DNA from 3 places in the Actinotalea sp. JY-7876 genome. Region 1 is predicted to be linked to each of the others. Evidence: riboswitches for the same ligand, from Rfam matches in the RefSeq annotation. Region 1 holds a riboswitch; each other region holds the start of a gene.

Region 1 (3,884 bases):
GACGGCATCGAGGGTCTGGTCCACATCTCGGAGCTGGCCGTGCGCCACGTCGAGCTGCCGGAGCAGGTCGTCAACGTCGGTGACGACACGTTCGTCAAGGTCATCGACATCGACCTCGAGCGTCGCCGCATCTCGCTGTCGCTCAAGCAGGCCAACGAGGGTCTCGACCCCACCAGCGAGGACTTCGACCCCGCGCTGTACGGCATGGCCGCCGAGTACGACGAGAAGGGGAACTACAAGTACCCCGAGGGCTTCGACCCGGAGACCAACGAGTGGCTCGAGGGCTTCGAGGCGCAGCGCGAGACGTGGGAGGCGCAGTACGCCGCCGCGCACGCCCGCTGGGAGGCGCACAAGAAGCAGGTCCTCGAGGCCGTGCAGGCCGACGCGGACGCGTCGAGCAGCACCTCGGAGTCGAGCTCCAGCTCCAGCAGCAGCAGCGCGTCGACGTACTCGTCGGCTCCCGTCGAGGAGGCCGCGGGCACGCTCGCGTCCGACGAGGCGCTCGCCGCTCTGCGCGAGAAGCTCACCGGCAACTGACGCCCGCGCCTCGGCGCGACGTCGGCACGGCCGCACGACGGGCCGGTCACCTTCGGGTGGCCGGCCCGTCGGCGTCTAGGCTGGATCCGTGACCGTCGACGAGGAGCTCACGGGCGATCGCGCCAGGACGGTTCGGCGGATCGGCCTCACGGGCGGGATCGCCGCCGGCAAGTCCGTCGTGGCCGCGCGTCTGGCGTGGCTCGGTGCGGCCGTGGTGGACCACGACGTGCTCGCGCGGCAGGTCGTCGCCCCGGGGAGCCCCGGCCTGGCCGCCGTCGTGGCCGCCTTCGGCGGGGGTGTCCTGACCGCGGCCGGCGAGCTCGACCGGCCTGCCCTCGGCCGGGTGGTGTTCGCGGACCCGGCGGCGCGCGAGCGGCTGAACGGCCTGGTGCACCCGCTCATCCGGGCGGCGGCCCACGCCGCGGAGGCCGCCGCGGTGGCGGCCGGGTACGACGTCGTGGTCCACGACATCCCGCTGCTGGTGGAGACCGGCCAGGCCGGACGCTTCGACGAGGTCGTCGTGGTGGACGCCCCGGCCCAGCTGCGCCTGCGGCGTCTCGTCGAGGGGCGTGGGCTGGACGCGGAGGAGGCCTGGGCGCGCCTCGCCGCGCAGGCGGACGACGAGGCCCGGATCGAGGCGGCGGACGTCGTGCTCGACGGCGCGGGCTCCGTCATGGACCTGCAGGCCCAGGTGGACCGGCTCTGGGAGCGCTGGCGCACGGCGGCACCCGCGTGAGCCGGACGGTGCTCCTCACGGGCTTCGAGCCGTTCGACGGGCAGGTGGCGAACGCGTCCTGGGACGCCGTGCGTGCGGTGGCTCAGGGCTGGGACCGCGACGAGCAGGTCGTGGTCGCGCGGCTGCCGGTCTCGTTCCGCGGTGCACGCCAGCGGCTGCGGGACGCGGTCCGGGAGCACGCGCCCGACGTCGTCGTGCTCGTCGGGGAGGCGGGCGGCCGGTCCGCCGTCGGCGTGGAGCGCGTGGCGCTCAACGTCATCGACGCGCGGATCCCGGACAACGACGGCTCCGCGCCGGTGGACGTGCCCGTCGTGGCCGGCGGTCCGACGGCGCTCCTGAGCGGTCTGCCCGTCAAGGCGTGCCTCGCGGCGGTGCGCGCGGCGGGCGTCCCGGCGGAGGTCTCGAACACCGCCGGCACCTACGTGTGCAACGCGACGTTCTACGCGCTCATGCACCTGCTGGCGTGCTCACCCGGCCTCCCGGGCGTGCGCGGCGGCCTCGTGCACGTCCCGCGCGACGTCGCGCAGGTGCGTCCCGGTGAGGCGTCGCTGCCGGTGGGGCAGTCGGCGGTGGCGCTGTGGGCCGTCCTCGGGGCGTGTCTCGACGGCAGCGAGATCACGATGGCCGCCGGGTCCGAGGCGTGAGTCGGCAGGCGGGGTGACGCGGGTCGGCCCGGCCCGGCCCGGCGCTCGCGCGTCGGGCCGACCGGGCCGGTCGCCGGTGTCAGTTCTGCTGCGTCGGCACCATCGAGAGCAGGCCCTCGATCTCGGCAGCGACGAAGCGGCGGTGACCGCCGAGGGTGCGCACGGCGCTGATCTTGCCGGCGTTGGCCCAGCGCGTGACGGTCTTGGGGTCGACCCGGAACATCGTCGCGACCTCGCCGGGCGTGAGCAGGGCGTTGGTCGTCGTGGTGGTGGGGGCTGTCTGCATGTCGTGTCCTTGTCATCTGGTGGCTGGGCTGCCCTGGTCGGGCCCCTGGCTTTGCGTCCCCGCCTTGCGGCGGGTTTGCCCTTGTCTGTGACGAGGCGGTGGTCCGGATGATCCGGACTCCGTGCCTCACAACACGGTATCGGGGACGAACCGGACAGGCTTGAGGGCGCGCCGATGTGATCTACGTCACACGAGATCGTCGCGCGGCTGTGCCGGCCGGACCGACCCCGGGACGGGCCGTGTCGGACCCGCGACGTACCGTGGAGCCATGCGCCCCGTGACCGACCTCCAGCGCCGTGCCGCCACCCTCGAGGTGGTCTCCGAGTACACCCCGTCGGGCGACCAGCCCACGGCGATCGCCGAGCTCACCGAGCGGATCCAGGCGGGCGAGAAGGACGTCGTGCTCCTGGGCGCCACGGGTACCGGCAAGTCGGCGACGACGGCGTGGCTCATCGAGAAGCTGCAGCGTCCGACCCTGGTGATGGCGCCGAACAAGACGCTGGCGGCGCAGCTGGCGACGGAGTTCCGCGAGCTGCTGCCGAACAACGCGGTCGAGTACTTCGTCTCGTACTACGACTACTACCAGCCCGAGGCGTACATCGCGCAGACGGACACCTACATCGAGAAGGACTCGTCGATCAACGACGAGGTGGAGCGGCTGCGCCACTCCGCGACGAACTCGCTCCTGACGCGGCGCGACGTCATCGTGGTGGCGTCCGTGTCGTGCATCTACGGCCTCGGCACGCCCCAGGAGTACGTCGACCGCATGGTGCACCTGGCCGTGGGGGACCAGATCGAGCGCGACCAGCTGCTGCGCCGGTTCGTGACCATGCAGTACACCCGCAACGACATGGCGTTCACGCGCGGCACGTTCCGGGTCCGCGGGGACACCGTGGAGATCATCCCGGTGTACGAGGAGCTGGCGATCCGGATCGAGTTCTTCGGCGACGAGATCGAGGCCATCCACCTGCTGCACCCCCTGACGGGCGACGTCCTGCGCTCGGAGGCCGACGTCCACCTGTTCCCGGCGACGCACTACGTCGCGGGGCCCGAGCGCATGGAGCGGGCGATCTCCTCGATCGAGGCCGAGCTCGAGGAGCGGCTGGCCGAGCTCGAGCGGCAGAACAAGCTGCTCGAGGCGCAGCGGCTGCGCATGCGCACCACGTACGACATCGAGATGATGCGCCAGGTCGGCAGCTGCTCGGGCATCGAGAACTACTCGCGGCACATCGACGGGCGCGGTCCGGGCACGCCTCCCCACACGCTGCTGGACTACTTCCCCGAGGACTTCCTGCTGGTCATCGACGAGTCGCACGTGACCGTGCCGCAGATCGGCGCCATGTTCGAGGGCGACATGTCGCGCAAGCGGGCCCTCGTCGAGCACGGCTTCCGCCTGCCGAGCGCCATGGACAACCGGCCGCTGCGCTGGGAGGAGTTCGTCGAGCGCATCGGCCAGACCGTGTACCTGTCCGCGACGCCGGGGCCGTACGAGCTCGCGCAGTCCGACGGCGTGGTCGAGCAGATCATCCGCCCCACCGGCCTCGTGGACCCGGAGATCGTCGTCAAGCCGACCACGGGTCAGATCGATGACCTGCTGCACGAGATCCGGGTCCGCGCCGAGCGCGACGAGCGGGTCCTCGTCACGACGCTGACCAAGAAGATGTCGGAGGACCTCACCGAC
Region 2 (3,884 bases), 730 kb from region 1:
AGCTTCTTCGGCCGGACGTGGCGGGAGTACGCGGTCGTCGGCCACGGCCTGACGTCGAGCTACCGGATCGCGTCGCAGGGTGGCCTCGCCACGAGCCTCGAGAACTCGTTCCTCATGTACGCGGTCGACATCGGGACCGTCTTCGCCGTCCTGTACTTCGGTGCCCAGGCCGTGCTCGTGGTCCGGGCCTGGACGCGTGGGGACCGCCTCCCGGGGGCGCGCCAGGGAGCGCTGATCGCGTTCCTCCTGCCGCTCACCTACAGCGCCCTCGCGTCGCGGTCCGCGGTCGGCATGATCCTGTGGGTGGCGCTGGCGCTCGGGGTGGCCAGCACCCGGCCCGGCACCGGGCCGGCGGCCGGTCAGGGAGCGGTGCCCGTGCCGCTGTCGCGGCGGACCTCGATGGCTGTGCCGTCGTCCGCGTAGACGTTCCCGCTGGTGATGACCGTCAGGTCGGGCGTGGTGAGCACCGTGAACCAGTTGTTCTTCCCCGCCATGGGCGTGTTGCGCATGTCCCGGGCGAACGTGTTGTTGGTGACCTCACCGAAGTTCATCGGACCGGTCTTCTGGGACGTCACCAGCTTGATCGGGATGTGCGCCCCGTCCACCCAGTTCCCGTCGATCCGAGAATTCGTCACCGCATTGACGTTCGGCGTCAGGATCACACCGAATCCACCCTGCGGGTATGCGTAGTTCTGCGTCCCGGCCGTCGTGGACCGCCACACCGACAGCGTGTTCCCGAGGATCTGGATGTTGGAGCCACCCTGGATCTGGATCGCGTCGTTGTGCGTCTGGTTGTCCGAGTGGTTCGGGTCCGGCGAGAAGTAGGCCAGGTCGTGGACGTAGCTCGACTCGACCCGCACGTTCGCCGCCGTGCCGTGGATGTTGTAGATGCCGAACCCGTCGACCACGTTCCAGGTGTTCACGCGCCGCGCGGTGTAGTCGTGACCGAGCATCCCGTTGATCCAGTACGACGGGAAGTCGGGGACCAGCGTGACGTCCTCGACCACCAGGTTCTTGACGCGCGCGTCGTTGGCGTTGATCAGACCGGTGTCGAAGGACCCCGGACCGCTGCCACGCACGCGCGTGTTGCGGATGGTCACGTCGGCGGCCTTCACGGTCACGAAGCCGTACACGTCCAGGTTCTCCAGCACCGTGCCGGGCTGCGTCACCACGATGTCCCCACGATGGGTCTGGAGCCGCGAGCCCGCCCTCACGCCCGTGCTCGACGCGTCCGGCTTCACCACGTCCGGGGCCGGCGCCGTCACGAGGGGGGCCGGCGCGAGCGCGTACGCCGACGGGACCTGGCTGCTCGACGCCGCGGCGGCGGGCATGTCGAGCGCGCCCGGAACCGGCGCCCCCGTCAGGGTGACGGCCGCGAAGGGCGCCGCGTCCGCGGGCGCGAGGACATCGCCGGCCGAGGGCGTGGCCGCCGGGACGGCCACGGTGGCGCGAGCCGCGACGGTGGGCGTCGGGGCGACCTCCGCGGCGGCCGTCGGTGTGGCGACCAGCACGCCGGCCAGGGCGAGCGCCACCATCGCGCGACGGCCGGAGGGCGCGCGTGCGCCGCGCCGGGCCGAGCGGGACGGTCGAGGCTCAAGCACAGGAGGTGCTCCGTCGATTCGGTAGCCTGGCGGACCGCGGGGGTTCCATGGCTTTGCGCCCCTGCCTCGCGACAGGTTTGCCATTCTCGTGGACCACCGGATCGTACGTGGGCCATTTCCGCCGGTCCAGCACGTCGAGGTGGCGTCACCCGCACGGATCAGCCCGGTCCGGGTTATTCGGACATTACGACGGAATATCTCGGGACCGTCCGCGAATGGCTCGCCCGCGCAGTTTCCGGGTCATGCACCGGGCACCGGGCGCCACCGCCACGTGCAGGACCGCCGCCCCGCCGCGCCGCGCGGTCGCACGGCGGAGCCGTCACGGGTCGTACCGGATGCCGAGGTCGCGCCCGAGCGCGAGCGGTCCGGCCCCGTCCGCCCAGACGTTCCCCGTGAGCGACGAGTCGAACGTGACGCCCTCGCGCACCCGGATGACGTACCGGGAGCCACGTCCGTGGTCGAACTGGTTCCGCCCGAAACGGTTCCCGGTGAGCGTGCCGAAGTGCATGCGCTCGTAGCCACCGCGCGAGACCGAGACCGAGGCGTAGCCCCCGTCGAACCAGTTCTTCGTCACCGTGGCACCGGTCACCGGCGCGACCGTCGGCGTCACCATGAGGCCGGCGCCCCGGTTGCGGGCGTCGTAGCTCTGGTCGCCCACGGCGGTCGACATGAACGACTCGAGGCTGTTGCCCGTGATGCGGATCGCCGAACCGCCCTGGATCTGGATGCAGTCGTTGTGGCTCGGCCCGCCGTCCTGCTGCGGGTCGCGGGCGAAGTAGCTGAGGTCGTGGCACCAGCTGCTCTCGATCACCACGTCGACGGGTCCCCCGCCGTTGCCGGTGTCGAAGATGCCGAAGCCGTCCACGACGTGGTGCACGTCCACGCGCCGGGCGGTGTAGTCGTGCCCGAGGATGCCCGTGATCCACGGCGACGGCTGCTTGGGCACGAGGGTGGTGTCCTCGATGACGGCGCCGCGGCAGGCCGCGTCGAGGCAGCTCACCAGACCGGTGCTGTAGGAGCCGGTCCCGCTCCCCCGGACCACGGAGTTGCGGATCGTGACGTCGGCCGCGCGGATCGAGACGAAGCCGTGGATGTCCTTGCCGTCGATGACGGTCCCGGGCTCGGTGATCACCAGGTCCCCGTCGTGCCGCGTGAGCGGCGTGCCGTCGGGCACACCGGTGGTGGCCGCCGTCGGCTCCACGGCGCCCACGGCGGGCGGGGGCGCCGGGCTCGGCGCCGGCGTCGGCGTCGGCGTCGGCGCGGGCGCGGCGGGTGGCGGCACGGGAGCGGCGGGTGGCGCGGCGGGCGCGTCGAGCGGTCCCACGAGGCCCAGGAGCGTCATCGTCACACCGACGCTCGCCGAGGTGTTCCGCACGGTGAGCGCACCGTCCTCCCCGAGGCGCACGTACGCGACGTTGGTGCTGTCGCGGCCGGGGTACGGGTTCAGGACCGAGGTCGCGGCGCAGGCGCCCGCGACCTGCGTCCCGGGGCACACCGTGAGGGCGGTGCCCCCCTGCGCGTCGTGGGCGCGGACCTGGATCTTGGCGGCCGTCGCGCCGGCGGGCGCACCGGCGGCGCGGATCGTGCGCGACTCCCCCGCGGCCAGGGTCGCCTCCAGGAGCGGGGCCGAGGCGGCGTGCACCTTCCCGGTGTCGGCGGCCACGAAGAACCCCTGGAGGTCCGCGTTGAGCCGGACGGAGCCGCGGTGGTTGTAGAGCACCACCTGGTCGCCGCGCGGGCCACCGAGGCCCACCACGGCGAAGTTCGACCGGTTGGCACCCGGGGCCGGGTTGAGCACCGAGGTCCTGGCGCAGTCGCGGACCGCGGTGCCGGCCGGGCACGCGGAGACGTAGCCGCGACGCGTCGCTGCGGCGTAACCGAGGTCGAGCGCCACCGCCGTGGCGCCGTCCGGGACGTCGGGGACCGTGAGCGTCACGGTCTGCTGCACGCCGACGCCCTGCCAGGACATGATCCGGCGCGGGTCGACCGGGACGAACCCGTCCTGGTCGGCCGTCGTCGCGTCGAGCACGAAGCCGTTGAGGTCGACGTAGACCGTCACGCCGCCGCTGCGGTTGCTCAGGGTGACCTCGCCCCCCTCGCTGAGCGGGGCGAGGACCTGACCGGGCGTGACGGGTCCGGGTGACGCCGCCAGCATCGACTCGGCGGGGCAGGTCTGCGCCGCACCGCAGGTGCTCAGCGTCGTGACGGCGCTGGCGTCCGCCGCCGTCACGTTGAGCACCGCGGCGGACGCCTCGGCAGGAACGGCGGGCACCCGCACCGTCA
Region 3 (3,884 bases), 980 kb from region 1:
GGCCATGGGGTGGACGGCGCTGCACGTGTCGTGGACGACGCCCGGCCACAGGCCGAGGTCCGCCGTGCGGGCGCCCCCGCCCGGGTGCGGCTGGGCCTCGAGCACGACGACCTCGAGCCCCGCCCGCGCGAGCGTCACCGCGGCGGCGAGGCCGTTGGGTCCGGAGCCCACGACGACGACGTCCAGCGCCCGCGTCATGCACGCTCCCGTCGTCCGTCCGTCCCGTCCCCCGCATCCTCACCGCTCGGGGCGGTCGCGGCGACCGCAGGCGGCGGCCCGGGCGGCCGCCTGCGTCGCACGACGCGGTCGGCTCAGTCCTCGTAGTCGGCGGCGAGCACGACGACGACGCCTTCGGGCGCCTGCTCCGCGGACTCCTGCACGGCGGTGATGCCGAGGGTCTGCGCGACGAGCTCCGCCGTCGTGACCTGGTCGGGCGTCGCGTAGTACACGGTCGACGCCTCGAGGTCGTCGCCCTGCCAGTTGCCGGCACTCACGGCCGTGAAGCCGGCCTCCTCCACACGCTCGGCCGCACCGCCCGCGAGGCCGGAGCGGGACGTGGCGTTGAACACCTCGACGGGTGTGGCGAGGTCGACCGGGGGCGGGGGCGGGGTCGTCTCGACCGGCTCCTCCGTCTCCGGCTCGACGGGCACCTCGGCCTCGCCGGCGTCCTCCTCGACCGGCTCCTCCTCGGTGGTCCCCTCGTCGGCCTCGGTGGACGTCCCCTCCGCGGGCGTCCCCCCGGAGCCCAGCCCCTGCCAGTCGGAGAGCCACGTGACCGCGCCGTAGGCGAGGAGGGGGAAGACGACGAGGACGACCAGGAAGGGCAGCAGACGGCGGCGGCGCGAGCGCGGTGCGCGGTGAACGCCTCGTGGGCCGCCCCGGGCATCCGCGGCGTCGAACTCGTCCGCGGGGTAGGGGTAGTCGCCGGCCTTCACGGCGGACAGGCTAGCGGGCGCCCCGCCTCTCAGGCGTCGACACCCAGACGACGCGCGGTGCGGGCCCGCTGGCGGGACGCGCGCATCCGGCGCAGGCGCTTGATCAGCATGGGGTCCTGGGCCAGCGCCGCGGGCGAGTCGATGAGCGCATTGAGCACCTGGTAGTACCGCGTCGCGGACATGTCGAAGAGCTCCTTGACCGCCTGCTCCTTGGCCCCGGCGTACTTCCACCACTGGCGCTCGAAGGCGAGGATCTGCTGGTCGCGCTCGGAGAGCTCGGCGGCGTGGACCCGGGCGTCCGTGCGGTCCGCGTCGCGCGCGGTGGCCATCGCGTCCATGGGTCCTCCAGGGTGAAGCGGCGTCGTCGCCCGTCCCCGGGCGTCGGCTCATCGTAGACGCGGAATGACACGCGTGTCATTCGTCCCGGCGCGTCGGGATGACCCCCGCGCGGTGATCGAGTAAGGGAGCGCGGCGGCGGCTAGGGTCGCCGCGTGATCCGTCAGCCCCTCGACGCGCTCATGGCCCCGGACTGGGCCGCGGCCCTCGCACCGGTCGAGCTGCGGCTGCGCGAGATCGGCGACGCGCTGCGCGCGGAGTCCGCGGCCGGCCGGGCCTGGCTCCCGGCCCCCGACGCCGTCCTGCGCGCGTTCGCGCGGCCCATGGCGGACGTCCGCGTGCTCGTCATCGGCCAGGACCCGTACCCGACGCCCGGGCACGCCGTCGGCCTGTCCTTCTCGGTGGCGCCCGGGGTGCGCCCGCTGCCCCGCTCGCTGCAGAACATCCACCGCGAGCTCGCGGACGACGTCGGCGTCGTGCGCGGGCCCGACGGCGACCTCAGCGACTGGGAGCAGGAGGGCGTCCTGCTCCTCAACCGGGTCCTCACCGTGGGCACCGGCGCACCGGGCTCGCACCGGCACCTCGGGTGGCAGGACGTCACCGACCGCGCCGTCACGGCGCTCGTGGAACGGGGCGGGCCGCTCGTCGCCCTCCTGTGGGGCCGCGACGCGCAGCAGGTCCGCCCGCTGCTCGGGGGCGTCCCCGTGGTCGAGAGCGCGCACCCCAGCCCGCTCTCGGCGTCCCGGGGCTTCTTCGGCTCCCGGCCGTTCTCCCGCGTCGACGCGCTGCTCGCCGAGCAGGGCGCGCCTCCCGTGCGCTGGTCCCCCGACCAGCAGACCCGACCGACCGGCGCCGCCCCCTCCCCAGGGGACGGCGCCACGTCGGGCGCCGCGGTCCTGCGACCGCGAACTAGCTGAGGACGACGCTCACCCCCGTGAGCTCCTCAGCCGGCACCGGCACGTTCGCCGGCACCGGGACCGTCGTCTCCGACGCACCGATCACTGCGGACAGCTCGGCCAGCGCGACCCCCCCGGGCCCGCTGAGGGTCACGACCACGTCGTGTCCCTCGCAAGCGGTGTCCAGCCCCGACAGCCGGGCCCCGCTCACGCCGTATCCCTGCAGTGCGGCGTCGTAGGCGACGTCGTACCGGACCTCGATCTGCGACGAGCTGCACCCCTGCACCCCGTCCTCCCCCACCAGGACCTGCTGACCCCCCAGGTCGACCCCGGCCGCGGACGCCGTCCGCACGCCCACCAGGGCGAGCGCCACGAGTGCGACCGATGCCGCCTTCCTCGTCCGTCGATCCATCTCCACCCTCCTGGTGGTCCACGTCACCGGATCCGTCCGGTGATCCCCTGCGCCGACGTCCTGCCGGCGGTCGCACGCCCGGGGGCGTGCGGGAAGCGTCCTGAGAACGTGCTCAGGAGGCGGGTAGGCCGAGGCCGAGGGGGACGCGCGCGGCGTCGTGGCACAGAGGAGTGGAGCCGGATCGCACGGGAAGCGTGCTGCTCATGGTGGACCTCACGTTCGGTGGCCCGGCTGACCCGAGGGGTCCCGTGGCTTTGCGTCCCCACCTCGCGGTGGGTTTGCCCTTGTCGCTGACGAGCCAAGAGTGACCCATCACACGCCGGCGGTCCAGCCCCCCTTCCGGCTCCGCGCCCGGATTGGGCGTCTGTGTCGCATCGGCGCACACTGGGAGGCGTGGAATTCACCCGGACGCCGCACGGCGACGACGAGCAGCCGACCGCACCGCCGGGCCGCACCGCGCCGTGGCGCCGCTACGTGGCGCTGGGCGACTCGTTCACCGAGGGCCTGTGGGACGTCCCCGGGGGTGCCCCGCCGACCACCACCACCGCCGTCGACCCCACGCTCGTGTGCCGGGGCTGGGCGGACCTGCTGGCCGCGCACCTGGCCGAGCGCGCCGGCATCGGGCAGGGCGACGCCCCGGTGCAGTACGCCAACCTCGCCGTGCGGGGTCGCCTCCTGGAGCCGATCCTGCGCGAGCAGGTGCCGGCCGCCCTCGAGCTGCGTCCGGACCTCGTGAGCGTCGTCGGCGGGGGCAACGACATGCTCCGGCCGGCGGCGGACCCCGACGTGCTCGCGGAACGCCTCGAGGCGGCCGTCGCGCGGCTGCGGGCGGCCGGCGTCGACGTGCTGCTCGCGACCGGCATGGACGCCAAGGACAGCCCGGTCGTCCGGCGCACGCGGTGGCGTGCGGGCGTCTACAACGCGCACATCTGGTCGATCGCACGCAAGCACGGCGCCTACGTGGCGGACGTGTGGGGGATGCGCTCGCTTCGCGACTGGCGCATGTGGGCGCCGGACCGGATCCACCTCACGACCGAGGGGCACCGGCGCGTCGCGCAGGCGGCCCTGGTCGGCCTGGGGCTCGAGCCCGACGACGCCGCCTGGGACGACCCGCTCACGCCGCTGCCGCCCGTGCCGCTCGCGGCGCGCGTCCAGCAGGACGCGGAGTGGTTCCGCGAGCACGCCTACCCGTGGGCGACGCGACGCCTGCGGCGCCGGTCCAGCGGTGACGCACGGCGGCCCAAGCGGCCCGAGCTCACGCCGGTGGAGCGCTGAGCCCCGCAGCAGGGTCCCGGCTGGATCACG

The links. Region 1 has a riboswitch for cyclic di-GMP ahead of H2O74_RS07505 (BldC family transcriptional regulator). Riboswitches for the same ligand answer to the same signal wherever they lie in the genome.
Region 2: linked by a shared signal. The riboswitch ahead of H2O74_RS04150 (hypothetical protein) and the one ahead of H2O74_RS07505 (BldC family transcriptional regulator) in region 1 are both predicted to bind cyclic di-GMP.
Region 3: linked by a shared signal. The riboswitch ahead of H2O74_RS03050 (hypothetical protein) and the one ahead of H2O74_RS07505 (BldC family transcriptional regulator) in region 1 are both predicted to bind cyclic di-GMP.

The regions. Positions count from the first base shown of each region.
Region 1 covers NZ_CP059493.1:1,596,238-1,600,121, forward strand. Annotated here, with positions in the region: gene rpsA (30S ribosomal protein S1) at 1-537, shown strand, start outside; gene coaE (dephospho-CoA kinase) at 626-1,273, shown strand; gene H2O74_RS07500 (pyroglutamyl-peptidase I) at 1,270-1,917, shown strand; gene H2O74_RS07505 (BldC family transcriptional regulator) at 1,997-2,203, opposite strand; cyclic di-GMP riboswitch class I at 2,219-2,293, opposite strand; gene uvrB (excinuclease ABC subunit UvrB) at 2,472-3,884, shown strand, end outside.
Region 2 covers NZ_CP059493.1:863,939-867,822, reverse strand. Annotated here, with positions in the region: gene H2O74_RS04155 (hypothetical protein) at 1-423, shown strand, start outside; gene H2O74_RS04150 (hypothetical protein) at 360-1,535, opposite strand; cyclic di-GMP riboswitch class I at 1,619-1,693, opposite strand; gene H2O74_RS04145 (hypothetical protein) at 1,921-3,884, opposite strand, start outside.
Region 3 covers NZ_CP059493.1:617,890-621,773, reverse strand. Annotated here, with positions in the region: gene H2O74_RS03070 (NAD(P)/FAD-dependent oxidoreductase) at 1-198, opposite strand, end outside; gene H2O74_RS03065 (LytR C-terminal domain-containing protein) at 312-935, opposite strand; gene H2O74_RS03060 (DUF3263 domain-containing protein) at 965-1,264, opposite strand; gene H2O74_RS03055 (uracil-DNA glycosylase) at 1,430-2,188, shown strand; gene H2O74_RS03050 (hypothetical protein) at 2,181-2,579, opposite strand; cyclic di-GMP riboswitch class I at 2,798-2,872, opposite strand; gene H2O74_RS03045 (SGNH/GDSL hydrolase family protein) at 2,973-3,854, shown strand; gene H2O74_RS03040 (hypothetical protein) at 3,880-3,884, opposite strand, start outside.